2 regions of the Microbacterium sp. A94 genome follow, and region 1 is predicted to be linked to the other one. Evidence: predicted binding sites of a transcription regulator. Region 1 holds the regulator's gene; the other holds the start of a gene.
The links. Region 1 encodes LexA, which represses DNA repair genes until DNA is damaged. Its sites were predicted from a motif close to TCGAACANNTGTTCGA; they were not measured.
Positions count from the first base shown of each region.

Region 2: recA (recombinase RecA) is a predicted target of LexA. The motif match lies at 5,031-5,046, and genes of this name have one in related genera.

Region 1 covers NZ_JBPXMU010000004.1:311,745-319,706, forward strand. The annotation lists gene smpB (SsrA-binding protein SmpB) at 31-507, shown strand; gene ACSU1L_RS12765 (prolyl oligopeptidase family serine peptidase) at 512-2,404, opposite strand; gene ACSU1L_RS12770 (methylenetetrahydrofolate reductase) at 2,627-3,571, shown strand; gene metE (5-methyltetrahydropteroyltriglutamate--homocysteine S-methyltransferase) at 3,595-5,910, shown strand; gene lexA (transcriptional repressor LexA) at 6,019-6,705, opposite strand; gene ACSU1L_RS12785 (LysM peptidoglycan-binding domain-containing protein) at 6,970-7,332, shown strand; gene ACSU1L_RS12790 (histidinol-phosphate transaminase) at 7,354-7,962, shown strand, end outside.
Region 2 covers NZ_JBPXMU010000001.1:701,549-709,510, forward strand. The annotation lists gene ACSU1L_RS03565 (PLDc N-terminal domain-containing protein) at 1-59, shown strand, start outside; gene ACSU1L_RS03570 (dihydrofolate reductase family protein) at 23-565, opposite strand; gene miaA (tRNA (adenosine(37)-N6)-dimethylallyltransferase MiaA) at 598-1,506, opposite strand; gene miaB (tRNA (N6-isopentenyl adenosine(37)-C2)-methylthiotransferase MiaB) at 1,499-3,049, opposite strand; gene ACSU1L_RS03585 (regulatory protein RecX) at 3,105-3,776, opposite strand; gene recA (recombinase RecA) at 3,779-4,834, opposite strand; gene ACSU1L_RS03595 (DUF3046 domain-containing protein) at 5,087-5,311, opposite strand; gene ACSU1L_RS03600 (helix-turn-helix domain-containing protein) at 5,321-5,629, opposite strand; gene ACSU1L_RS03605 (CinA family protein) at 5,786-6,268, opposite strand; gene pgsA (CDP-diacylglycerol--glycerol-3-phosphate 3-phosphatidyltransferase) at 6,265-6,843, opposite strand; gene ACSU1L_RS03615 (DNA translocase FtsK) at 6,843-7,962, opposite strand, start outside.

The DNA.
Region 1 (7,962 bases):
AGGGCTGTTCACCGGAAGTTAGGAACCATCATGCCCAGGGAACGCGGGGAGAAGGTCATCGCGACCAATCGTCGCGCACGTCACGACTACAACATTGAAAAGTCGTACGAGGCGGGGTTGGTGCTCACCGGCACCGAAGTGAAGTCATTGCGGCAGGGGCGGGCGAACCTGTCCGACGGCTACGCCTTCATCAAGGGCAAGGAGATCTTCCTTGACTCCGTGCACATTCCGGAGTACTCGCAGGGGCACTGGACGAACCATTCGGCCAAGCGCATCCGCAAGTTGCTGATGCACCGCGAAGAGATCCAGAAGCTCGATCATGCCGTTTCGGCGGGCGGATACACGCTCGTTCCGATGAAGCTCTACTTCCTCGACGGCCGCGCCAAGGTCGAAATCGCTCTCGCTAAGGGCAAGCGCGAGTTCGACAAGCGTCAGACCTTGCGCGAACGTCAGGACACGCGCGAAGCCGAACGTGCCATGCGCCTGCGTAACCGCACCGGCGAGTAGAACGTCAGGCGTCGGATTCACTCCCTGAGCGGGGCGCCGGGATCGACGGGGTAAACCCGAAGGCCCGGCCCAGGAACGTCAGTTCCCGCTCCAGTGCATCCACGATTGTCTCGGCTCGGCGGAAGCTGTGCCCCTCACCGGGATACAGCACGTACTCGTGGTCGATTCCACCGGCGGCAAGCGCATCGCGAATCGCTTCGGACTGTGACGGCGGAACGACCCGGTCATCTGCACCCTGCAACAGCAGTACCGGCACGTCGATCCGTTCCGCGTGGGTGAGCGGCGAGCGGTCGATGTAGAGCTGCTCGGCGTCGGGAAGCCGGCCGACGAGTCCGTCGATGTAGTACTTCTCGAAGTCGGGCGAGTCCTGTGCCAGCATCCGCAGATCAGTGACGCCGTACCGGCTGATACCCGCGGCGAACACGCCACCGCGTACGAGGGCGGAGAGCACGGTCCAGCCGCCTGCTGAACTGCCGCGGATAGCGATTCGCTCCGGGTGTGCGCGTCCGGATTCGGCGAGGCCGCGCGCAGCGGCGAGCACATCGTCCACGTCGACGACGCCCCATTCGCCGTCGAGGCGTTCGCGGAAGGCGCGACCGTAGCCAGTGGATCCGCCGTAATTGACATCGAGCACGCCGATTCCACGACTGGTGTAATACGCGATCGCAGCGGACGCGGCACCGGTCACGTGCGCGGTGGGGCCGCCGTGCACGAACACGACATAGGGCGGCTTCTCATCAGCCGGGGCCGTGGCATCGGGGTTGGCCGGGGCGTAGTCGAACGCATGCACCGAGCCGTACGCGCCTGCAAAACGGACGGGCGTGGCCGGTGGCATCCATGCCGGATCTGCCGGGGTGCCGCCGCGAATGCTCGTCACGACGCCGGAATCCACATCGACGCACCACAGCCCAGCAGCGGCGGTCGCGCTACCGCCCGTGAGCAGCACGCGGCTGCCGGAGACATCGTCGACGCTGACGTGCCCGCTTGCCGGTGTGTCCAGCGTGTCGACCGTGCCGTCGGCTTGGATCACGACGACCTCATCAGAGCCATTGGTACGCACGGCAACGATCCGTCCGTCGGCAAGCGGACGATACCACCGGTTGCCGAGCACCCACAGCCCGTAGCCGGTGTCGGCATCGGATGCGGCAACGGGCTCGGGCTCTGCCGCATCGAGGCCGTCGATGCGGAGCCGGAACAGCGCCCATCGCCCGCTCGGATCATCGGCGTAGAGGAGTTCGGAATCGCTGACCCACTCCGGCTGCAGGGCTGCACGCGTGCGGACATCGGCGAACACGTCGTCGCCCACCGTCGCGATGCGTAGCAGGGCGCTCTGCCAGGGCATCTGCCGGCCGGACCACTCCACCCACGCGATCCGTGTGCGATCGGGGGAAAGCGCCGGGTGCGCGAAGAAAGCGGTGCCCTGTACGAACACATGGACCGCCGACGCCTCGGTGGCGGCAGAGCCGTCGGTGGGAATCTGAACGAGCGCCCGCAGATGCGGCTGCACGGTGAGGTCTTCGCGGACGGCGAGCAGGCGCCCCTGCTGCATTGACAATCCACCGTGACTGGGGCCCGCCGGCGTCAACGGCTGCGGGCGCTCGCCCCGGCGCATCCGATACACCCGCTGGTCCCGCGCGTCGACGAAGAACAGCGTGCCTTCGGCATCCGCCGTCCACGCTCCGCCGCCGTACTCGTGGACGCGAGAGCGAGCGCTCCAGGGTGCCGGCAGCAGCACCTCACCGCTCGAGCTTCGCACCGTGAAGCGGCCCCCCTCGTCGGGAACGGACTCGCCCCACCAGATCTCCTCGCCCACGAATCGCGCGCCGTCGATGCGCGGGGTGGCGGACGCGATGTCAGCGGCTCGAAAGGGCGATGGCCAAGTACCGTACGGCTGCATTCTTCGAGCCTAGGCGGTGCCGCCGGGCGCGCGGAGCTGAGGCTTCGACACATGGCGTCACACACAGTGCGCGTCCGGGTGCCGGTGCCATAAATTCGTGGAAACGGCCGGTTCACCCTGGCTGTGGAGCGACAGCCGAGCCCGGCACCCGCCCGCGAACGGTCCGGATCCACCGGCGTCATTCGTGGCTGTGCACTGCCCACTCTGTCATCCAGGAGCACCATGTTTTCTGAGTCCTCACCCGCCGCCGCGCGCGTGCCGTTCTCCTTCGAGCTCTACCCGCCACGCTCCTCCGCGAGTAACGATGCGCTGCGCGAGACGGTCCTGCGACTGGCTGAGAGCGGGCCGGCATTCCTGTCGGTCACCTATGGCGCGGGTGGCTCCACTGGCGGGCGCTCGCTTGAGGTTCTTCGCTTCATCCGGGAGAACACCGACGTCGAGCCTCTCGCGCACCTCACCTGCGTGGGCAACACGTACGCCGCAGCGGCCACGTTGATCCGCGAGTTCCTGGATGCCGGCATCCGCAGTTTCCTCGCGTTGCGCGGGGATCCACCGCACGATCAGCCGGAAGGGTTCCTCGGCGATCTGGAGAGCTCTGCGCAACTCGTGCAGCTCATAGATCGGGTCCAGGCAGAGCATGCCCCCTATGAGGAGACGCCTGTTCCGGGCATCCCGGGCGCCGCTCAAGTCGCTCCGCGCCGCAGGGTCGACATCGCCGTGGCAGCCTTCCCGAAGGGGCATCCGCGCTCAGCACACCGTACGCAGGACGTCGAAGCCCTGCTGGCGAAGCAGGCGGCCGGTGCCACCTTCGCGATCACCCAGCTGTTCTTCCATGCCGACGACTACTTGGCATTCGTCGAACGGGCGCGCACTGCAGGAATCACCATCCCGATTCTCCCCGGCATCATGCCGATCACGTCTCCCGCTCGGCTGAACCGGGTGCTCGAGCTCACCGGCGAGGACCTGCCGAGCGAGCTGTCCATCGCGCTGGAAGTGGAACCCACCGTCGAGGGGCGTCGCGAGATCGGCATCGAATGGGCAGCCCGGCTGACCCGCGAAGTCGTCGACGGCGGCGCACCGGGCGTCCATCTGTACGCCTTCAACCAGCACGAAACCGTGCTCACCGTCCTGGCAGAAGCAGGCGTGACTCCTGCTCTGCGTCGCTGAACCCATCCCCGAAAGGAAACATCATGACCGCACTCCCACAGGGGACGATCCTCGGTTATCCGCGCATCGGACCCCGACGCGAACTCAAGAAGGCTGTCGAGGCATTCTGGTCAGGCCGCAGCGATCTGAACACACTCGAGTCCACCGCAGCACAGTTGCGCGCTGCAACGCGGGAGCGACTGACAGCACGTGGATTGGGTCGCGCCGATTCCGCCATTCCGGAATCCTTCTCGTTCTACGACCAGGTGCTCGACGCCGCCGTCACCGTCGGTGCGATCCCCGCTCGTTTCGAGGGTCTGCGTGAAGCGGACGGATCGATCGGACTGCCGGCGTACTTCACGATCGCCCGCGGCGAGGGTGAGCGGGCGCCGCTGGAGATGACGAAGTGGTTCGACTCGAATTACCACTACCTGGTGCCGGAGATCGGCCCGGAGACGACGTTCTCGCTGTCCAGCGACCGGTTGGTTCAGCAGGTCGCCGAAGCCATCAGCGCAGGCTACGTCAGCCGTCCGGTGATCGTCGGTCCGGTCACGCTGCTGGCGTTGGCGAAGGCGTCGGATGCCGCGCCGGAGGGCTTTGACCCGCTGTCGCGCTTGGATGATCTCGTGCCGGTGTACGTCGACCTGCTCGCCCGCCTGCGTGCCGCCGGCGCGGAATGGGTGCAGCTGGATGAGCCGGCGCTGGTCAGCGAATCGCTGCCCGCTTCGGTGGAGCAGCTGGGGGATGCTGCCGCGCGTGCGCTGGCGGTCATCGGCGCCGCAGCTGATCGCCCGTCGATCCTCGTTGCGGCTCCCTACGCCGCGCTCGACGCGAATTTCGCCGTATTGGCCGCTGCACCGATCGAAGCGATCGGAATCGACCTGGTGCGCGGGGATATACCCGCAGCTGTCGATGGTCTCTCCGGCAAGGCGCTCGTCGGCGGCGTCATCGACGGCCATAACATCTGGCGCGGTGACCTCTCCGCCGCTTTCGACAAGCTCGAGGCTCTGGGGGCGCTCGGTGCTGGGCAGGTCATCGCATCCACGTCGACGTCGCTGCTGCACGTTCCGCACGATATCGCCGACGAATCGAAGCTCGATGACCGTCTGGTGAGCTGGCTCGCATTCGCCGACCAGAAGGTCGAGCAGGTGGTGACGCTGGCTCGCGGACTCTCCGAGGGGCGCGCCGCGATCCAGGACGCGTTGGATGCTGCATCCGCAGCCCTTGCCGACCGTGGAGATGCTCCGGGGGTACGAGACGGTGTGGTGCGCTCACGTGAACTCGCCGAAGGCGACTTCTCACGGGTGCCGTACGAACAGCGTGAGAGCGCGCAGGACGAAGCACTCGGCCTGCCGGCACTGCCGCTGACGACGATCGGCTCCTTCCCGCAGACCGGTGACATCCGACGTGCCCGTGCGCAGTACATTCGCGGCGAGCTTTCGCATGATGAGTACGAAGAGTTCCTACGCCGCGAGGTTGACACGGTCATCGAGCTGCAGGAGAACCTGGGGTTGGATGTGCTGGTGCATGGAGAACCAGAACGCAACGACATGGTGCAGTATTTCGCGGAGAACCTCGACGGCTTCGCAGTGACCGAGCACGGCTGGGTCCAGTCGTATGGCTCGCGCGCCACCCGGCCATCGATCCTCTGGGGCGATGTGTCGCGTCCTGCCCCGATCACCGTGGGATGGTCAAGCTACGCGCAGTCGAAGACGGCGAAGCACCTCAAGGGGATGCTCACCGGCCCGGTGACGATTCTCGCGTGGTCGTTTGTTCGCGACGACCAGCCGCTGCAGGCGACCGCCAACCAGGTCGCATTGGCTCTCCGTGATGAGATCAGCGACCTGGAACACGCCGGAATCCGGATCATCCAGGTCGATGAGCCCGCGCTGCGGGAACTGCTGCCGCTGAAGAAGCATGACCAGGCGGCGTACCTGGAATGGTCGGTGGCATCGTTCCGTTTGGCGACCGGTGGGGCGGCGCCAGCGACACAGGTGCACACGCACCTGTGTTACTCGGAGTTCGGCGTGGTGATCGATGCGATTCGTGCACTGGATGCTGATGTCACCTCGATCGAGGCGGCCCGCAGCCGGATGGATGTGGTGACAGACATCGCCGAGGTGGGATTCACCCACGGCATCGGGCCGGGTGTGTACGACATCCACTCACCCCGTGTTCCCACCACCGACGAGATTGAATCGTTGCTGCGTCGGGCCGTCGATGAGATCCCGACGCGTCAACTGTGGGTCAACCCCGACTGTGGATTGAAGACTCGTGGCTACGAGGAGACGACCCAGTCGCTGCAAAACATCGTCGAGGCGACGCGCCGCGTGCGCGCCGAGGTAGCGGTGACCGCCTGACGCCGGATAGTCCGCGCTCTCTGGAGTCTTGCTGCACCGAGAACGCAGAGACCGCCCTTCCCCAGGCCGGGGAAGGGCGGTCTCTGCGTTGTGGATCAGATGAGCGGCTCAGACCGCGCGCAGCACCGCCACGACCTTGCCGAGCACGACGGCGTCGTCGCCGAGGATGGGCTCGAAGGAGGAGTTACGAGGGAGCAGCCAGGTGTGGCCATCGCGCTGGCGGAACGTCTTGACGGTCGCTTCGCCGTCGAGCATTGCGGCCACGATCTCACCGTTCTCCGCGGTGTTCTGCGTGCGGATGACAACCCAGTCGCCGTCGCAGATGGCGGCGTCGATCATCGACTCGCCGGAAACTTTGAGCATGAACAGGTCGCCCTTGCCTACGAGCTGACGGGGGAGCGGGAAGATCTCCTCCACCTGCTGGTCGGCGGTGATCGGCACGCCGGCGGCGATCTGGCCGACCAGAGGAACCATCGCGGCATCACCGACGGGCGTGCTCGTATCTGCGGGGCTCTCGCTGCTGGTACCCGGCAGATCGATCAGCACCTCCATCGCGCGCGTCTTACCGGGGTCGCGGCGTAGGTAGCCGCTGAGCTCGAGCTGGCCCAGCTGATGCGTGACGCTCGAGAGTGACTTGAGGTTCACGGCATCGCCGATCTCTCGCATGCTCGGCGGGTAGCCGTGCTTTGCGATCGAGGTCTGAATGACCTCGAGGATCGCCAGCTGCTTCGGGCTGAGATTCTTGCGCCGACGTGTGCGCGGTGCCCCCGGGTCAGGGGCTGAGTTATCGCTCATGAGTGGCTCCTTTGTGCGCGCTGTCGGTGCTCGTCTTCGAATGTCTGAGGTCCGTGATGGTGTGTCTCTATCGAAACCGTATCCGAGAAACGGTCACATTCGGAAGATCCGTTCGAGCGTGTCGGTGAAATTCACGGTGAGGTTTCGAATAAGTCTTGACAGATGTTCGAATTCGAAGATACATTCGGTACGTAGCTTCGCATTCGCCGCTCCCGGCCGAGTGGTGAATGCGAACGCTACGCCAAAGAGGCAGAGGAGAAACTCATGAGCACCATCAGCATTACCGCCCCCGCAGTCCGCCCCGTCCGCGCCACGACGCGCCTGCGGCTGACGACGCGCGGGCGCCGCGTGCTGCTTGCTCTTGCTGCCCTGCCGCTGGCCGCCGGGATCGGATTCGCCGCGCTCAGCGGAGGATCAGCGCTCGCATCCGGAGAAGCCGCCGAGCCCGTGCAGTTCGAGAGTGTGACAGTGCTGCCCGGTGACACTCTCTGGTCGATCGCGGAGTCAATCGCACCGGGTGCCGATCCGCGTACGGTGATCGATGACATCCAGCAGCTGAACCTGCTGGGCGGCGGATCGCTGCAGTCGGGTCAGAGCCTGGCCATCCCCGCGCAGTACACCAACTGAACCCAGCATTAGCATGGGAGGGTGACTGCTTCTCTTGACGACTTACCTCTTCGTGACGATCTTCGCGGGCTGACACCCTACGGCGCACCTCAGGCTCCGCTTCCGGTTGCGTTGAACGTCAATGAGAATACTCATCCCGTTCCCGACGAGGTGGCCAGCGACATCCTCGATGACATCGCTGTCGCATTGCGCGACGTGAACCGGTACCCCGATCGCGAGTTCACGACGCTGCGTGAGGGTTTCGCCGAGTATCTCGGTCACGGACTCGACGCCACGCAGATCTGGGCTGGTAACGGCTCCAATGAGGTGCTGCAGCACATCATGCAGGCCTTCGCAGGTCCTGGACGCACCGTGTTCGGGTTCGCACCGACGTACTCGATGTATCCGCTGCTCGCGCAGGGCACCGGGGCACGCTGGGTCACGGGCACCCGCGAACCCGACTACACGTTGACGGCAGAAGATGCCGCAGCGCAGGTCCGCGAGGCAGACGCCGACGTCGTGCTGCTGTGCCGCCCCAACAACCCGACGGGAACTCCTCTCGGTCTTGACGTGATCGAAGCGGTCTACGAGTCTGCCCGTGGCGTGGTCATCGTCGATGAGGCCTACTGGGAGTTCGCGCCTCGCGAAGCG
Region 2 (7,962 bases), on a different contig from region 1:
TGAACTGGATCGGTCCCGCCGTCTACTTCGTATTCGGTATCAGACGCGATACCCGGTAACGTCCGCAAAGGAAATCACGGTTACGGGCGACGTCTAAAAGCTCGAGATCGAGCGCGCGTGGGAACAGCGGGGCCCCTGCTCCGAGGGTAACCGGTGCGAACTGCACCCAGACCTCATCGAGCAGACCGGCGTCGGCGAACTGGCCTGCCAGGTCACCGCCACCGATGATCCAGAGATCCTGCTCTCCTGCAGCTACTGTCATTGCTGCGTGGACCTCGGCGATGGGCGCCTGAGTGAGCGTCACTTCCGCGCCATCCGGCACGGGAAGGTCGCGATGTGTGAACACCCAGGCGGGCTGGGTGTAACCCCATTGGCCCTGCTCATGCTCCAGCACCCACTCGTAGGTGGAAGCTCCCATCGCCAGCGCGCCGATCGTCTTCTCGAACTGCTGATAGGCCATCGCGCCGTCTGGATCGACATCCTGCTTCAGGAGCCAATCGAGTGAGTGATCTGTCGTCGCGATGAAGCCGTCGAGGCTGGACGCGGTGAAATAGTGAGTCGCCATACAAGGACGTTCGCATCCACCACCGACATCAGTCAGATCACGTCCGCTGGATCCGTTCCAGGGCTAACCCATTCCAGGTCCGGATAGCGTTTGAACCACGAAACCTGACGGCGTGCGTAGCGTCGCGTCAGCGCTTGAGTCTCGGCGATCGCGTCTGCCTCTGACTTCTCCCCTGCCAGCTGCGCGAGCGCCTGGGCGTAACCGATGGCTCGTGGGGCGGTCGTACCGCGTTCCAGGCCTGCTTCGCGAAGCAGAGCGACCTCGCCAAGAATCCCCTGCTGCCACATCCGTTCCACGCGGCGGTCGAGGCGCTCGACGAGCTCCGGACGATCGACGTGCAGGCCAACGATTCGGGTGTCCGGGTGCCACAGCCGTGGCTCTTCCGGCAGAGCCGCACCGTGTGTCTGGGCGCCCTGTTCAATAACTTCCAAGGCACGCATCACGCGGCGACTGTTCTTCGAGTCGATGCGCGCTGCCGTCGCGGCATCGGCCTGTTGCAGCCGGGCGAAGAGCGCGGGAGCTCCCTGCTCCTCCAGTTCGAGTGCGAGTCGCTCACGTACGGCAGGATCGCGCGGTGGGAAATGGAAATCGAAGATGACGCTCGATACATACAGTCCGGAACCGCCGACCAGAATCGCGTCCCCACCACGTGCATGGATGTCGGCGATCGCGGCCCGTGCCAGCGGCTGGTACCAGGCGACCGCGGCCTCCTCATCCACCTCGCGAACATCGAACATGTGGTGCGGGATGCCCCGACGTTCAGCGAGCGGAAGTTTTGCTGTGCCGATATCCATGCCCCGGTACAGCTGCATCGCATCGGCGTTGACGATCTCTGCGGAGTTCCCCCGCGCTCGCAAAGCCTCGGCAAGATTCAGCGCGAGGTCGCTCTTACCGGTGCCTGTCGCTCCGACGATCGCCCAGACGCGAGGAGTGTCAGACACCGACGCGCAGCGTGGGAAGGCCGAGCGAAACCGCTCGCGGAGCACTAGATTCGCCGGCCGCGGCGGGCACGCCACAGGACTCGGCCTGCGAACGATCCCAGGCGTCACCGCCGCGCGTGCGACGAACCCGCAGCGGAGCACCGGCCGGGTCGTCCGCAAGCAGGTGGAATGGTGCGCCGTGCGTGATCTTCACCGTCACCACATCACCGGGACGCGGCAGCTGCGATCCCTCGGTGACTTCGAAGTGCACGAGACGGCCGTCTTCAGCGCGCCCCGTCAGCCGGTGTGTCGCGGCATCCTTTTTGCCCTCGCCAACTGAGACGAGAACGTTGACCTCGCGACCGACCTGCGCCTGATTCTCTTCGAGCGAGATCCGCTCCTGCAACGCGAGCAGACGGTTGTAGCGCTCCTGCACAACAGCCTTCGGAACCTGATCTTCCATCGTCGCCGCTGGCGTTCCCTCGCGGATCGAGTATTGGAAGGTAAAGGCGCTCGCGAAGCGGGCCTGCTCGACCACGCGCATCGTGTCTTCAAAGTCTTCTTCGGTCTCGCCAGGGAATCCCACGATGATGTCAGTGGTGATCGCGGCGTACGGAATGCGCTCGCGCACCTTGTCGAGAATGCCGAGGAACTTCGAACTGCGGTATGAGCGACGCATCGCCTTCAGAACGCGATCGCTGCCAGACTGCAGCGGCATGTGCAGCTGTGGCATGACGTTCGACGTCTCAGCCATCGCGTCGATGACGTCGTCGGTGAACGCAGCCGGGTGCGGACTCGTGAAGCGGATGCGCTCGAGCCCCTCGATCTGACCTGCTGCGCGCAGCAGCTTGCTGAACGCCTGGCGGTCACCGAACTCCACACCGTAGGAGTTCACGTTCTGGCCGAGCAGCGTGACCTCGATTGCGCCGTCTTCGACGAGCAAACGGATCTCGTTCAGGATGTCACCGGGGCGACGGTCCTTCTCTTTGCCCCGCAGACTCGGGACGATGCAGAACGTGCACGTGTTGTTGCAGCCAACGGAGATCGACACCCATCCACTGTGCGCAGAGTCGCGCTTGGTGGGCAGCGTGGAGGGGAATACCTCGAGCGATTCCAGGATCTCCAGCTCAGCATCGCCGTTGTGACGAGCACGTTCCAACAGACCGGGCAGCGAACCCATGTTGTGTGTGCCGAAGACGACATCAACCCAGGGGGCCTTATCGAGTACTGCTTCTTTGTCCATCTGGGCGAGACAGCCGCCCACGGCGATCTGCATGCCCTCTTTGCGCCGCTTCACCGAGGCGAGGTGGCCGAGGGTTCCGTAGAGCTTGCCTGCGGCGTTATCGCGGACAGCACAGGTATTGATGATGACGACATCGGCTTCAGCGCCGCTGTCTGCTCGGAGGTATCCGGCGCTTTCCAGCGAGCCGGACAGGCGCTCGGAATCGTGCACATTCATCTGGCAACCGAACGTGCGCACTTCGTAGGTTCGCTGTTGTCCGTCTGCGTCGACGGCCGCCGACGAGGCCGTGATGATCGTCGGTTCACTGCGCGGAGTAATCATGGTGCAACCATTCTACGAGCGGAAACCGGGACTCTCTCCGAAGCCGGGAAGATCGTCACTCCGAATCGACGAAACGCACCCCGCTGGACCGCGTGCCCAGGGACGCTTCGGTCAGCGCCGTCCGCGCAGCCGTCATGGCGACAGAGCCGCCGTAACCCCGGCGTGCCAGCTGCCCGACAAGCCGGCGCAATGCTGTCTCGAAGTCCAACCGTGACAGCGAGCGCGCCTTCGTTCGCGCGAACTCCAGCGCGCGTTCGGCATCATCGTCGGGAAGCTCGCCCAGGGCAGCGTCGATGACATCACGACGGAGGCCGCGCTGTGCGAGCGAACGGGACAGCGCGATGCGCCCCTGGCCCTTGCGTTCGATGCCAGAGGCCACCAGTTGCTCGGCAAGGGCCGCATCGTCCAGGTAGCCGCGTCGGCAGAAGTCGTCGATCACATCATCGATCTGCGCAGAATTCAGTTCGTTACCGCGAAGTATCTGGCGTGCCTCGGAGAGGGAGAGAGAACGCGCACGCAGCTTGCGCACGAGTGCCTCTTCGGCAGCGCTCCGAGCTTCGTCGTGCTCGCGGTCGTCGTTCTTGTCGCGCTCGTCGTCAATGTGTGTTTCGCTACCGCCTTCAGCGTGAGCTCTCCGCACAGGCAGGCTCGACGCCGGAACAAGCTTCCCGCCGAACAGCGGGATCACGGGGGCGAGGTCTGACTCGCCCCCGTTTCCGTCAGCCATGATCAGGCCGGACGACGCTGTGCGAGTTCATCAGCAGTCGCAGGCGCCTCTTCTGCCTTCGCGCCACCGATGCCGAGCTTCTGCTTGATCTTCGTCTCGATCTCCAGAGCGATGTCAGCGTTCTTGATCAGGAAGTTACGGGCGTTCTCCTTGCCCTGTCCCAGCTGATCGCCCTCGTAGGTGTACCAGGAGCCCGACTTCTTCACGAGAGCGTGCTCAACACCGAAGTCGATGAGACTCCCCTCACGGGAGATTCCCGTGCCGTACAGGATGTCGAATTCTGCCTGCTTGAAGGGCGGAGCCATCTTGTTCTTCACGACCTTGACCCGCGTGCGGTTACCCACAGCCTCGGTGCCGTCCTTCATCGTCTCGATGCGACGAATGTCGAGTCGCACCGAAGCGTAGAACTTCAGCGCCTTGCCACCGGCAGTGGTCTCCGGCGAACCGAAGAAGACACCGATCTTCTCGCGCAACTGGTTGATGAAGATCATCGTGGTGTTCGTCTGGCTCAGACCACCCGTGAGCTTGCGTAGTGCCTGCGACATGAGCCGTGCCTGCAGACCCACGTGAGAATCACCCATCTCGCCCTCGATCTCAGCACGCGGCACAAGAGCAGCCACCGAGTCGATGACGATGAGGTCGATGGCGCCAGAGCGCACGAGCATGTCGGCGATCTCGAGAGCCTGCTCACCGGTGTCTGGCTGGGAGACGAGAAGAGCATCGATGTCAACACCGAGCTTCTTCGCGTACTCCGGGTCAAGTGCGTGCTCAGCGTCGATGAAAGCGGCGATGCCGCCGCCACGCTGCGCGTTCGCGATAGCGTGCAGCGTCAACGTTGTCTTACCCGACGACTCAGGGCCGTAGATCTCTACGATGCGGCCACGCGGGAGACCACCGACGCCAAGAGCGACGTCGAGGGCGATGGAGCCTGTCGGAATGACGGCAACCGGCGCGCGCTCGTCGCTGCCCAGTCGCATGACCGAGCCTTTTCCGAACTGCCGGTCGATCTGGGCGAGAGCTGAATCCAGGGACTTCTCGCGGTCTGCGGATGATGCCATCATGTGCTCCTATTTGTTCGCGTGGTGCCGCCTGTAGGCTGTCGCGGCCACCCCGACTGGGGCGAACTCTCCGACAAGGCGTATGGTTTTTCGGCCTGTCTTCACCGTAGAAGGGGGCTCAGACATTGCGTCGGAAATCCCAGGAACGGTGGAAAACGTCGCCTCGAAACCATGTGTGCAGAACACTACGCGCACTTCGAACAGATATTCGACGACACGCCGAATCTGTGTCGACTTGTATCGGACGTCGACTCAGTTCTTTCGCGGCTCAATCCGGCCAGCACCGTAACGACGGTTCGCCGGAACATCGGTCGCATCGCAGAGTGCGAGCCAGATGTCACGTGGTGCCACACCAGCATCCAGCGCTTCCGATGCAGTGCGGTTGCCGATCGCGTCCAAGACGAGGTCCGTCGTCAGATTCGAAGCCCTCGCACCGAACTCAAGTTGGACAGCTCGAAGAAACTCACTACGTCGCATCGACGGCGATCAGTGCAGCGAGAGCTCGGGCTCGATCGATGCGACCAGGTCGTCCGGAACAACATCAGGGAACACCTGGATGCCTTCAAGAACAGAGATGCGGTCGCCGACCTCGCGCATGATCATCGAGATAGGGACGTCGAGTGCCTCAGCAACCGAAGCGAGAATCTCGCTGGAGGCTTCCTTCTGCCCTCGCTCAACCTCGCTGAGATATCCGAGCGCAACGGAAGCCTTGCTCGCAACCTGCCGGAGCGTACGCCCCTTCTGCAGGCGGAAGTCCCTCAGCACATCGCCGATTTCCTGTCGTACAAGAATCATCGGAACCTCCCCTCCATTTCCTTGCCCGGAGCCACTTGCGAATGGATCGCCAGTCTAACCCGATGCGTTAGGAAAAACGCTACCCTTTCACGCTGTGCTTTGCTTGTGAGCACGCCTGTCATTGACACATTGATAATAACCGGCATCGAGGCAGGACTATTCCCGCAGCCGTTCCCGTACGGCCTGAATCGCCGCTTCCACGCTCTGAGCGCGAATCGCTGCTCGGTCTCCGGGGAATCGAAAGGCAAAGGAGCTGACGCGACCGCCAACGGCCACTCCGATATGCACGGTGCCCACAGGTTGACCATCGGGCGAATCGGGCCCGGCGATCCCGGTCGTCGACACACCGACATCCGCCGGTCGTCCGTCGACCTGGACGGCTCCACAGACCCCCAGCGCCATCTGCTCCGCGACGGTCGAATGCACTGGTCCGTGTTCCTTCAACAGCTCCGCGTCCACGTTGAGCAGCGATGCCTTCACCGGGGTCGCATAAGCGACCACCGCGCCCAGCAACGTGGCAGATGCCCCGGGAACCGAGACGAGGTCGGCTGTGAGCGCCCCGCCCGTCAAAGATTCGGCTACCCCGAGCGTCCAGCCTCGCTCGGTCAGTGCGCCGATCAGCTCGGAAGCAGCACTCACTGCCGGCTCGCCCGAGCTCCGCGCACCTGTGAGAGTACGTAGTCGATTCCGCTGACCACCGTCAGCACCAGCGTCGCGTACATCAGCACAACACCGATGACGCTCCACCAGTCCATGCCGATCAGTTGATGAAGCGGTAGCAGGCACCAGCTCAACGCCACGCCCTGAACCGCCGTCTTGAGCTTTCCCATCCACGCGGCTGCCACAATGTGACTGCGCGCAACCACGAACCGGTGGAGCGTCACACCCCATTCACGGATGAGGATGATGATGACCACCCACCACGGCCATTCGCCGAGAATCGCCAGACCGACGAAACCAGCTCCGGTCAGCAGCTTGTCCGCGATCGGATCCCAGAGCTTTCCGAAGTCGCTGACGATGTCATATTTGCGCGCGAGATAGCCATCGACCCAGTCCGTGGATATCGCGACGACGAACAGGACGCCAGCGACCCAGCGGAGCGTGAGGTCATCAGAGCCGAACGGTCCACCGATCAGCAGCACCACGAAAAAGACGACGGCGAGCGGGATACGGGCGATCGTGATCGCGTTCGGCAGCTGCCGCGGAATGGCCATCAGTCGCGTCCCGTCAGTCCCCAGGCGTCTTCGTCGCCCCCATCTTCGTCAACGACCGGCAAGCCCTCGAACTGCGCTTCGATGGGATCGAACCCGGGCGCCGCAGCGGGCGGGTTCGCGGGGTGGGCCACGGGCGCGGCCTGAGCTGCCGGCGCAGCAGCAGCCGGCACATCATCACCACGCAACTTGGCCATAACGGCCGGCAGCTGCTCAGGTGTGACCAGGACATCGCGCGCTTTCGATCCCTCGGACGGGCCGACGATCTCGCGTGACTCCAGCAGGTCCATCAGACGACCGGCCTTCGCGAAGCCGACGCGGAGCTTGCGTTGCAGCATCGACGTCGAACCGAACTGCGATGACACGATCAACTCAGCTGCGGCCAGCAGCACCTCGAGGTCGTCTCCAATGTCCTCGTCGACTTCCTTCTTCTTCTTCGGCTCGAGAGCCTCCTGCACATCAACCCGGTACTCGGGTCGGGCCTGAGCGGTCACATGTTTGACGACCGCATCGATCTCGCTCTCTTCGACCCATGCGCCTTGAAGGCGGAACGGCTTGGAAGAGCCCATCGGCGAGAAGAGCGCATCACCCTGACCGATGAGCTTGTCTGCACCTGGGGAATCCAGAATCACTCGGCTGTCCGTGACGCTCGTCACGGCGAAAGCGAGACGCGACGGGACGTTGGCCTTGATCAGACCGGTGACGACATCGACAGACGGACGCTGTGTTGCCAGAACCAAGTGAATTCCTGAGGCTCGCGCCAGCTGAGTGATGCGGACGATCGAGTCCTCGACATCCCGCGGAGCGACCATCATAAGGTCGGCGAGCTCGTCGACGACGACCAGAAGATACGGATAGGGCTTGAGCACCCGCTCGCTGCCGACGGGGAGTTCGACCTCGCCTGCGCGCACGGCCTTGTTGAAGTCGTCGATGTGACGGAAGCCGAACGATGCGAGATCGTCGTAGCGCATGTCCATCTCTTTCACGACCCACTGCAGCGCTTCGGCCGCCTTCTTCGGGTTCGTGATGATGGGCGTGATGAGGTGCGGAACGCCCGCATAGCTGGTGAGTTCCACGCGCTTCGGGTCGATCAGCACCATGCGCACATCTGTCGGACGCGCA